DNA from 3 places in the Serratia sp. DFXYC6 genome. Region 3 is predicted to be linked to each of the others. Evidence: predicted binding sites of a transcription regulator. Region 3 holds the regulator's gene; each other region holds the start of a gene.

Region 1 (3,708 bases), on a different contig from region 3:
GGGAGTCCGCCAGCACCGGCTTCAGCGCCGGCAGCAGCCAGGTCGCCAGACTGTCGGCGTTGACCGCCAACGACAGCAGCAGCGGCGTATCGACGCCGGTGTCGTTGCCCAGCCACTCTTCTTCCAGCAGCTCCACCTGATGCAGCAGCGCCAGCAGCTTTTGCCCCTGTTCGGTCGGGCGCGGCGGCACGGTACGAACCAGCAGCGGTTGGCCGAACAGGTTTTCCAGCTGTTTGATGCGTTGGGATACCGCCGATTGCGTGATACAGAGTTTTTGCGCGGCGCGCTCGAAGCCGCGCTCACGGATCACCGCGTCCAGCGCTTGCAGCGTACGATAGTCTGGGCGTTTCATCGGAAAGATATCCCTTAAATTAGAATGATACCGGCACTATGCCACATTTTACGCATGGCGCAGGTGGAAAAATTACGCTCCCAGCTCGCCGCCAGGCGGGTAAAAATGCGGGCTGCGGTAAATAAGTGTGATCCTGCCGGCGTGAAAAACAGCGTTTTACCCTATAATACGCACACGTTTTCGTACAGAGGCAAGGGACATATTATGACGCAGGATGAACTGAAAAAAGCGGTGGGCTGGGCGGCGCTGGAATACGTGACGCCGGGCACCATCGTCGGGGTCGGCACCGGCTCTACCGCCGCCCACTTTATTGACGCGCTGGGTTCCATCAAGCACCAGATCGAAGGCGCGGTGTCCAGCTCCGATGCCTCCACCGCCAAGCTGAAAAGCCTCGGCATCCACGTGTTCGACAGCAACGAAGTGGACTCGCTCGATATTTACGTGGACGGCGCGGACGAAATCAACGGCCATATGCAGATGATCAAGGGCGGCGGCGCGGCGCTGACGCGCGAGAAGATCATTGCCGCCATTGCCAAGAAGTTTATCTGCATTGTCGACGCCAGCAAGCAGGTGGACGTGCTGGGCAAGTTCCCGCTGCCGGTGGAAGTGATCCCGATGGCTCGCTCTTACGTGGCGCGTGAGCTGGTGAAACTCGGCGGCCTGCCGGAGTATCGCCAGAACGTGGTGACCGACAACGGCAACGTGATCCTCGATGTGCATAACCTGAGCATTACCGACGCCGTGGCGCTGGAGAACAAGATCAACGGCATCGCCGGCGTGGTGACCGTGGGGCTGTTCGCCAACCGTGGCGCGGACGTGGCGCTGGTCGGCACCCCGGAAGGCGTGAAAGTGGTCAAATAAGCTTCTGCCGTCTGTGGCCCGGCGGTGCCGGGCCGCATAATTCTTCGGTTAAAATATCTTTTCTGAAAAACGGCAAATTTGGTGACTTATGTCACATTGTGAAAACTGACTCCCCAAAGCTTCTGCCGAAAACTTTCCCTATGGCATTTTCTGCCGTAAACCGCCATCAACGCTGCGCCTTGTCCTGCCGGGCAGGCAATCGTTTGTATTGCCGCCCGCGTTATTTTTGTTATGTTGGATGGGAGCTGTGTCGTCACAGCCGCTTCTGAAGTCTGAACATAGGGTCGGGTAAATGGCAAAAGTATCATTGGAGAAAGACAGGATTAAATTCCTGTTGGTGGAAGGGGTTCATCAGAGCACGGTCGATAATTTGCGTGCCGCCGGTTATACCAACATCGAATACCACAAGGGTGCGTTAGACACCGAATCTTTGAAGGCATCCATCCGCGATGCACACTTCGTCGGCATCCGATCGCGTACGCATCTGACTGAAGAGGTGTTCGCCGCCGCAGAAAAACTGGTGGCGGTGGGCTGCTTCTGCATCGGCACCAACCAGGTTGATCTGAAAGCGGCGACCAAACGCGGTATTCCGGTCTTCAACGCCCCCTTCTCCAATACCCGATCCGTGGCCGAAATGGTGCTGGGCGAGCTGCTGTTGATGCTGCGCGGCATTCCGGCCGCCAACGCCAAGGCGCACCGCGGCGTGTGGCACAAACTGGCCGTGGGCTCCTATGAGGCGCGCGGCAAAAAGCTGGGCATCATCGGCTACGGCCATATCGGCACCCAACTGGGCATTCTGGCCGAAGGGCTGGGCATGAAGGTGTTCTTCTACGACATCGAGAACAAGCTGCCGCTGGGCAATGCGCAGCAGGTGCGCCATCTGTCCGATCTGCTCAATATGAGCGACGTGGTGACGCTGCACGTGCCGGAAACGCCATCGACCAAAAATATGATGGGGGCGGAAGAACTGGCGCTGATGAAACCGGGCGCCATTCTGATCAACGCCTCGCGCGGCACCGTGGTGGATATTCCCGCGCTGTGCGACGCGCTGGCCAGCAATCACCTGGCGGGCGCGGCGATCGACGTCTTCCCGGAAGAGCCGGCGACCAACAGCGATCCGTTCAACTCGCCGCTGTGTGAGTTCGACAACGTGCTGCTGACGCCGCACATCGGCGGTTCCACTCAGGAAGCGCAGGAGAACATCGGCGACGAAGTGGCCGGCAAGCTGGCGAAATACTCCGACAACGGATCGACTCTGTCCGCCGTCAACTTCCCGGAAGTGTCGCTGCCGGCGCATGGCCCGAACGCCAGCCGCCTGCTGCACATCCACGAAAACCGTCCGGGCGTGCTGACGCAGATTAACCAGATCTTTGCCGAAGAGGGGGTTAACATCGCCGCACAGTATCTGCAAACCGGGCCGGAAATCGGCTATGTGGTGATCGACATCGAAGCGGAAACCGCGCGCGCCGACGCCGCGCTGCAGCGCATGAAGGCCATCGACGGCACCATCCGCGCCCGCCTGCTGTTCTGATTCGGCGGCATGCCGCAACGAAAAAGGCCGGAGCGATCCGGCCTTTTGCTATTTTGGCTCGTGCCACGCCCAGCTGCAGAGCGGGGTGAGGATTTCCGGCAGCGGGATATCCCAGTGTTCGGTCGGCAGATGCTCCACTTGCTGGCAATCATGGGCCAGGCCGATGGGATAGGGGCCGCCGCTGCGCCAGTTTTGCAGGGTGCGATCGTAAAAGCCGCCGCCCATGCCCAGACGCTGCCCGGTATGATCGAACGCCACCAGCGGTGTCAGCACCACCTCCAGTTCACCCAGCGGCAACACCTTGCGCACATCGAGGCGCGGTTCGAGAATATTGAAGCGATTGCGCACCAGCGGCGTTTCCGGCGCATAGCGCAGGAACAGCAGGTGGCCCGGGCTGAACGGATGCAGCACCGGCAGGTAAACCCGTTTGCCGAGCGTCCACAGCCGTTCGATAAGCGGCCCGGTATCGAGTTCGCCGTCAAACGACAAAAACACCGCGATGCTGTGCGCCGTCTGAATGCGTTCATGCGTGACGAGGCGTTCGGCTATCTTTTCTGCGGCAAAGCGTTGCTGGCCCGGCGTAAGCTCGCGCCGACGTTGGCGAATGTGTTGACGAATGGTTTGGCGCTGCTGCGCGAATTGGGGTTGAAAAGGCATCGTATCAGGCTTGCTCTGTGTGGTGTTCAGCACACATAAACCGCTGAGAAGGGGAATCTCCGAGATGCCGTCGCAGGCTGTAACCCTTGAACCCATGGTTCAAGGTGAACGTGCCGTCGCAATCTTAAGGCTTCTCGGCGCACCGAGCGTGCTCACCGATCGCGGAGCAACACATTCTGTTTGTACTAAATATCGGCTCAGGGGACTGGCCCGCTGGCGAACATCTCAGAGAAATTTTGTACTCGTTGCCGAAACTTTAATTTCAACAACTTAAGTTATTCGAATTGTGCATCCTGACGTTCAGAGA
Region 2 (3,708 bases), on a different contig from region 3:
AGGGTTTTCAGCCAGTCCGGCGCGAACTGCAGGATCAGCGGCTGCTGGGAGACGCCCATGCCGACGGCCAGCGACAGCGCCATGATCATGATGGCGCGCCGGTTCAGGCGCTCGCGCGACACGATGCGCACGCCGGAGGCGGCGATGGTGCCGAACATCACGATGGTCGCGCCGCCCAGTACCGGCTCGGGAATGTGCTGCACGAAGCCGGCCACCGCCGGGAACAGCCCCAGCGCGATCAGCATCAGCGCCACCACGAAGCCGACGTAACGGCTGGCGACGCCGGTCATCTGGATCACGCCGTTGTTCTGGCCGAAGCAGGAGTTGGGGAAGGTGTTGAACACCGCCGACAGCATCGAGTTCAGGCCGTTGGCCAGCACGCCGCCCTTCAGGCGCTTCATGTACAGCGGCCCGCTGACGGGCTGTTCGGAGACGTCGGAAGTGGCGGTGATGTCGCCGATGGTTTCCAGCGAGGTGACCATAAAGATCAGCATCAGCGGCAGCAGCAGGTTCCAGTCGAAGCCCAGGCCGTAATAGAGCGGCGTGGGAATGGTGATCGCCGCCGTTGGGGCTGCCGATGCGCCGGCGGGCAGCATGTCCATCGCCCAGGCCAACAGATAGCCGACCGCCATGGCGATCACCAGCGAAGCGACGCGCAGGTAAGGGTTGCGCTGGCGGTTCAGCAGGATGATGACCGCCAGCACCGCGCCGGCCAGTAGCAGGTTTTTCGGTGAGCCGAAGCTGTGATCGTTCATCGCGGCGTAGCCGCCGCCGATCGAGGTCAGACCGACCTGAATCAGCGACAGGCCAATGATCATCACCACGATGCCGGAAACCAGCGGGGTGATAATGCGGCGCGCCAGATGCAGCACGCGCGACAGTAAAATTTCGGTGCAGGAAGCGACCATCAGCGTGCCGAACAGCGCGGCCATCATGGTCGGCACGTCGGCGCCGCCGTTTTTCAGCGCCAGACCGCCCATGATCAGCGGCGAAACGAAATTGAAGCTGGTGCCCTGAATCGACAACAGCCCGGAACCCACCGGCCCCCAGGTTTTGATTTGCAGAATGGAAGCCAGACCGGAGGCGAACAGCGACATGCTGATGATGTGCTGGGTATCCTGTGCCGGCAGGCCCAGCGCCTGGCAGATCAGCAGCGCCGGTGTGATCACCGCGACGAACATCGCCAGCAGATGCTGGCCGGCGGCAAACAGCGTTTGCGGCAGCGGCGGGCGATCTTCCAGGCGATAAATCAGTTCACTGGCGCGGGGTTCTGAGGCGGCTTGGCGCGCGGCATCAAGCTCGGAGGATGACATGCTCATGGTGTGGCGTTTCCAGATACGGCAAAGCAGGCATTTTAATGCCCCGCCCCGCAAAAGCAAACGGTTGCGCGTAAATATTATGTTGCCGACTTTCCCGTTTATGTCGCATTTTCATTCATTTTTTCTTGTCATCTCAGCGTTTTTTACTTCTAATCCTGCACTCATCAAGTTTAAAAACTAAGTGGTTTTCTATAACTTATTATTTTTATTTGGATCTTTTCCCTTACATGGAGTACCTGGATGTTTCATCTTGATACTTATGGCACGTTAGTCGCGGCGACGCTGGTTTTGCTCCTCGGGGGCAAGTGCGTCAGAACCATTCCCCTGCTGCGAAAATATACCATTCCCGCTCCCGTCGCCGGTGGTTTGCTGGTGGCCCTCCTGCTGTTAGCCCTGAAAAAGCTCGTCAACTGGGAAGTCAGTTTTGACATGTCGCTGAAGGATCCGCTGATGCTGGCCTTCTTCGCCACCATCGGCCTGAACGCCAACCTGGCGCGTTTGCGCGCCGGCGGCAAGGTGCTGGTAGTGTTCCTGTTCGTGGTGCTGGGGCTGCTTATCGTGCAGAACGCCATCGGCATCGGCATGGCGAAAATGCTGGGGCTGGATCCGCTGATGGGCCTGATTGCCGGATCGATCACCCTGTCGGGTGGCCACGGCACCGGGGCGGCCTGGAGCAAGCTGTTCATCGAGCGCTACGGTTTTGAAAACGCGACGGAAGTCGCCATGGCCTGCGCCACCTTCGGCCTGGTGCTGGGCGGTCTGATCGGCGGCCCGGTGGCGCGCTATCTGGTCAAGCACTCCTCCACGCCGGAAGGCACCCCGGATGACAGCGTGCAGCCGAGCGGTTTTGAGAAGCCGGAAAGCGGCCGTCTCATCACCTCGCTGGTGATGATCGAAACCATCGCCATGATCGCCATCTGTCTGAGCCTGGGGCAATTGATTGCCGGCCTGCTGGGCGGCACGGTGTTTGAACTGCCGAACTTCGTTTGCGTGCTGTTCGTCGGGGTGATCCTCAGCAACACGCTGGCCTTCACCGGCTTCTATACCGTGTTTGAGCGGGCGGTGTCGGTGTTGGGTAACGTCAGCCTGTCGCTGTTCCTGGCGATGGCGTTGATGAGCCTGCGCCTGTGGGAGCTGGCCTCGCTGGCGCTGCCGATGCTGGCGATCCTGGCGGTGCAGACGCTGGTGATGGCGCTGTACGCGATATTCGTCACCTACCGGGTGATGGGCAAGAACTACGACGCGGCGGTGCTGGCCGCCGGCCACTGCGGCTTTGGCATGGGCGCCACGCCGACGGCGATCGCCAACATGCAGGCGATCACCGATCGTTTCGGCCCGTCGCACGTGGCGTTTTTGGTGGTGCCGATGGTGGGGGCGTTCTTTATCGATATCGCCAATGCCATCGTCATCAAGCTGTATCTGCTGCTGCCGGTGTTCCCGGCGGTGGGGTGATATCGCGAGCCAGAAAAAAAGAAGAGGGCGCCGTCGGCGCCCTTTTTTATGCGTTGGAGTAGCGTGCCTTCTCCGGCAGCCAGCGTTCAATCAGCGCCTGGGCGTGTTCCGGGTAGTGCTGGTGGAGGTGGCGAGCGACGCGCTGCACTTCGGGGATCATCGCCTGGTCGCGCAGCAGGTCCGCCACTTTGAATTCGGCGCTGCCGGTCTGGCGGGTGCCGAGCAGCTCGCCCGGGCCGCGGATCTCCAGATCGCGCTGGGCGATGACAAAGCCGTCGTTGCTGTCGCGCAGCACCTGCAGGCGCGTTTGCGCGGTTTTGCTCAGCGGCGTTTTGTACAGCAGCACACAGTGTGAGGCCACCGCGCCGCGCCCTACGCGGCCGCGCAGCTGGTGCAGCTGCGCCAGGCCAAGCCGTTCCGGGTTTTCGATGATCATCAGGCTGGCGTTCGGTACGTCGACGCCGACTTCGATCACCGTGGTGGCGACCAGCAGCTGCAGCTCGCCCTGTTTAAACGCCTGCATCACCGCCTGCTTCTCCTGCGCTTTCATGCGGCCGTGCACCAGCGCCACCTTCAGCTCCGGCAATGCGGCTTTCAATTCCTCCCAGGTGGCTTCTGCCGCCTGCGCTTCCAGCAGCTCAGATTCCTCGATCAGCGTACACACCCAGTAAGCCTGCCGCCCCTCTTCCAGGCAGGCGCTTTTCACCCGTTGAATGATGTCGGCGCGGCGGGTATCGGGAATGGCGACGGTGGTCACCGGCGTGCGGCCCGGCGGCAGCTCGTCGATGACCGAGGTGTCGAGATCGGCATAGGCGGTCATCGCCAGCGTGCGCGGGATCGGCGTGGCGGTCATGATCAGCTGATGGGCGTGGAAGCCTTGTTCTTCGCCTTTCTCCCACAGCGCCAGCCGCTGATGCACCCCGAAGCGGTGCTGCTC
Region 3 (3,708 bases):
ATCACCTTCGCGACGCGGCGCCGATCAAGAAAAGCGAACTGGAAAGCGGCGATTTGGTGTTCTTCCGCATCAACAACCGCGGCGTGGCGGACCATGTCGGCGTCTATCTCGGCAACGGCAAATTCATCCAGTCGCCGCGCACCGGCGAAGAGATCCGCATCAGCCAGCTCGACAACGATTATTGGCAAAACCATTACATCGGCGCACGCCGCGTAGTGACGCCGAAAACCATCCGTTAATTCCCTGTTCTGCGCGGTTGCGGCCCCGGTCGCAACCGCCTGCTCAAGCTATCGCCCATCGCACTCCCCCACGCGCATTTCTCGCTTTTCCTCCTGTTTTTTATGATGAAAATTGTTAAGATTGAATGACCACAATAAAAAACGGCCCATCTGGCTCCCGCCTGGGCGGGAAGAAAGTGGCGCTGTAAAGGAGGAAGCAATGTCGTTTGAATTACCTGCATTACCGTATGAGAAAAACGCGCTCGAGCCGCACATCTCCGCCGAGACCCTGGAATACCACTACGGCAAACACCACAATACCTACGTGGTTAACCTGAACAACCTGGTGAAAGGCAGCGAGTTCGAGGGCAAATCGCTCGAAGAGATCATCAAGACCTCCAACGGCGGCGTGTTCAACAACGCCGCGCAGGTGTGGAACCACACCTTCTACTGGCACTGCCTGTCGCCACAGGGCGGCGGTGAACCGCAGGGCGAACTGGCGGCGGCGATCGTCAAATCCTTCGGCTCTTTCGCTGCGTTCAAAGAGCAGTTCACCGATGCCGCCGTGAAAAACTTCGGCGCCGGCTGGACCTGGCTGGTGAAAAAACCAGACGGTGCGCTGGCGATCGTCAACACCTCCAACGCGGCAACTCCGCTGACCGGTGAAGATAAACCGCTGCTGACCGTTGACGTGTGGGAACACGCGTATTACATCGATTACCGCAATGCGCGTCCAAAATACCTGGAAAACTTCTGGGCGTTGGTCAACTGGAAATTTGCGGCGGAAAACCTGGCGTAAACGCAGGCCTTGCCGAAGTGACGAGGCGCAGCCAGGCTGCGCCTTTTTTAAAACCGGCGGGAGATCAGTTCAACGCGGCGACAAAGCTGAAAGCGATGATCATCGCCAACGCGCCGACGGTAGTGAACAGAGACATCTTCAGATCGGTATCCATGACAACTCCTTTAAAATGGGCTTTCCTAAGGATAAAAGGCGCACAATTAGTACGTCAAATCATTTTCCCACAGTTCGCCGATAAAATCTTGTTATCATTTCCCGGTTTATAATCTCGATTACCTCTTCCACTTTTGTTCAATATGCGACAAAATTCGCAGTTCACAACTGCGTACCGGCATCCATGCCCCTCCTGATTAAGCGCTGAAGACTTCAACACACTAAAAACTCAGTTTTCGCTTCTCTGGAGAAGGATCTACGTAGGCAAACGATTAACATCACACTTACATGCTGTAAACATGTGAGTTCAGGAGTCATTCCTTACATGGCAACGATTAAAGATGTGGCCAAACGCGCGGGCGTTTCCACCACCACCGTTTCGCACGTCATCAATAAGACTCGTTTCGTCGCCGAAGAGACCAAAGCGGCCGTGTGGGCCGCGATCAAAGAGCTGCACTACTCGCCGAGCGCCGTGGCGCGCAGCCTGAAAGTCAATCACACCAAGTCTATCGGTCTGCTGGCCACCTCGAGCGAAGCGCCCTATTTTGCCGAAGTGATCGAGGCGGTGGAAAACAGCTGCTACAGCAAAGGTTACACCCTGATCCTGTGCAACTCGCACAACAATCTGGACAAGCAGCGCGCCTACCTGGCGATGCTGGCGCAAAAGCGCGTCGACGGCCTGCTGGTCATGTGTTCCGAATACCCGGATCAACTGCTGGGCATGCTGGAGGACTACCGTAATATCCCGATGGTGGTGATGGACTGGGGCGCTGCGCGCGGCGACTTCACCGACACCATCATCGATAACGCGTTCGAAGGCGGCTATCTGGCCGGCCGTTACCTGATCGAGCGCGGTCACCGCGATATCGGCGCCATCCCGGGCCAGCTGTCGCGCAACACCGGCGGCGGCCGTCATCAGGGCTTTATGAAGGCGCTGCAGGAAGCGCATATCGACATTCGCGAAGAGTGGATCGTCCAGGGTGACTTCGAGCCGGAGTCCGGCTACAAGGCGATGCACCAAATCCTGTCGCAAAAACAGCGGCCGACCGCGGTATTTTGCGGCGGCGACATCATGGCGATGGGCGCCATCTGCGCCGCTGATGAGCTGGGGCTGCGAGTGCCGCAGGATATTTCCGTGATCGGCTATGACAACGTGCGCAACGCCCGCTACTTCACTCCAGCGCTGACCACCATTCACCAGCCTAAAGAGCGCCTGGGAGAAATGGCCTTCACCATGCTGCTGGATCGCATCATCAGCAAGCGCGAAGAATCGCAGGTGATCGAAGTGCATCCGAAGCTGGTGGAACGCCGTTCGGTCGCCGACGGTCCGTTCATCGACTACCGCCGCTAATCCCCTGAGCCGGAAGCCTGCACGGCTTCCGGCGCCGCCTCGCTCAGCCACTCCTGATTCAGCGTCTCGCCATCGCCCAGATACGCCAGCAGCCAACTCATCGCCGGCGACGGTTTATCCTGCTGCCAGGTCAGGCAGCAAGGGCTGGCGGGAAACGGCTGCTGCAGCTGCAACGCCTTCAGCTCACCGCGCTGCACCAGCGGCAGCGCCCGATGCGCCGGCATCATGCCGACGCACAGCCCGGCGCACAGACAGTCGAGCGCCGATGTCCAGTCCGGCACCACCAGCCGCCGCTGGTTATCCAGCGTCCAGGTGACGCGCTTGGGCAGATTGCGCGAGGTGTCTTCCAGACAAAGCGCAGGGTACGGCCTCAACCGATCGTCATTTAACGGCCCTGCCAGCTGCGCCAGCGGATGCTGTGGGCTGACTACGCACAGCCAGTTCATGTAGCCCATATCGCGGAAGGCAAAGCCGCCGCCGACCGGCACCGCGCGCGTGGCGCCGATCGCCATGTCCACCCTGCCGTCCACCAACGCATCCCAAACGCCGTTGAACACTTCGGGTTGCAGCATCAGTTCAACATCGGGGAAATGGCGGTAGAAATCCAGCACCAGCTGGCGGCTGCGCTGGGGTTTGACGATGATGTCGACTGCGATATTCAGCTGGCCGCGCCACCCGTTGGCCACCTGCTGACAGTGGCGACGGGTGTCGAGCATTTTTTTGATAACAACTCTCGCATCCTTGATAAACAGCGCGCCGGCCGGCGTCAACTCCACATCACGGTGACGCCGCTCAAACAGCGGCACCGCAAGCCATTGTTCCAGTTGCCGCACGGTATAGCTCACCGCCGACGGCACCCGGTGCAGCTCCTGCGCCGCCGCGCTGAAACTGCCGGTGCGCGCGACCGCGTCAACAACTTCAAGAGAATATTCAGACCACATCGCTTTGCCTTCAATTTTTTTAACAGCACTTTGCAAATATTACCGTTTCACAAGCAGAGATCCAGCCGGATACACTGGCCGGCGCTAAAAACCTGCGACACTAAAATATTAACGAGAAATACCATGCGAAATTCTTTTGGCTTTATGTTCTACCTCGCCGGCCTGAGCATGCTGGGTTATCTGGCGACCGATATGTACCTGCCCGCCTTCGGCGCCATGCGGGAGGAACTGCAAATTTCCGCCGGC

The links. Region 3 encodes PurR, which represses purine synthesis genes. Its sites were predicted from a motif close to CANGCAAACGTTTGCNTG; they were not measured.
Region 1: a site for PurR is predicted at 1,406-1,423, ahead of serA (phosphoglycerate dehydrogenase). Genes of this name have one in related genera too.
Region 2: a site for PurR is predicted at 1,373-1,390, ahead of AC2CGQ_RS23530 (nucleobase:cation symporter-2 family protein). Genes of this name have one in related genera too.

The regions. Positions count from the first base shown of each region.
Region 1 covers NZ_JBXUNV010000002.1:117,411-121,118, reverse strand. The annotation lists gene AC2CGQ_RS13960 (LysR family transcriptional regulator ArgP) at 1-352, opposite strand, end outside; gene rpiA (ribose-5-phosphate isomerase RpiA) at 557-1,213, shown strand; gene serA (phosphoglycerate dehydrogenase) at 1,506-2,744, shown strand; gene AC2CGQ_RS13945 (5-formyltetrahydrofolate cyclo-ligase) at 2,793-3,401, opposite strand; RNA gene ssrS (6S RNA) at 3,454-3,636, opposite strand; gene zapA (cell division protein ZapA) at 3,677-3,708, opposite strand, start outside.
Region 2 covers NZ_JBXUNV010000007.1:23,373-27,080, forward strand. The annotation lists gene AC2CGQ_RS23530 (nucleobase:cation symporter-2 family protein) at 1-1,319, opposite strand, end outside; gene gltS (sodium/glutamate symporter) at 1,560-2,771, shown strand; gene recG (ATP-dependent DNA helicase RecG) at 2,818-3,708, opposite strand, start outside.
Region 3 covers NZ_JBXUNV010000001.1:1,734,878-1,738,585, forward strand. The annotation lists gene AC2CGQ_RS08380 (C40 family peptidase) at 1-239, shown strand, start outside; gene sodB (superoxide dismutase [Fe]) at 439-1,017, shown strand; gene cydH (cytochrome bd-I oxidase subunit CydH) at 1,082-1,171, opposite strand; gene purR (HTH-type transcriptional repressor PurR) at 1,496-2,521, shown strand; gene punR (DNA-binding transcriptional activator PunR) at 2,518-3,462, opposite strand; gene punC (purine nucleoside transporter PunC) at 3,586-3,708, shown strand, end outside.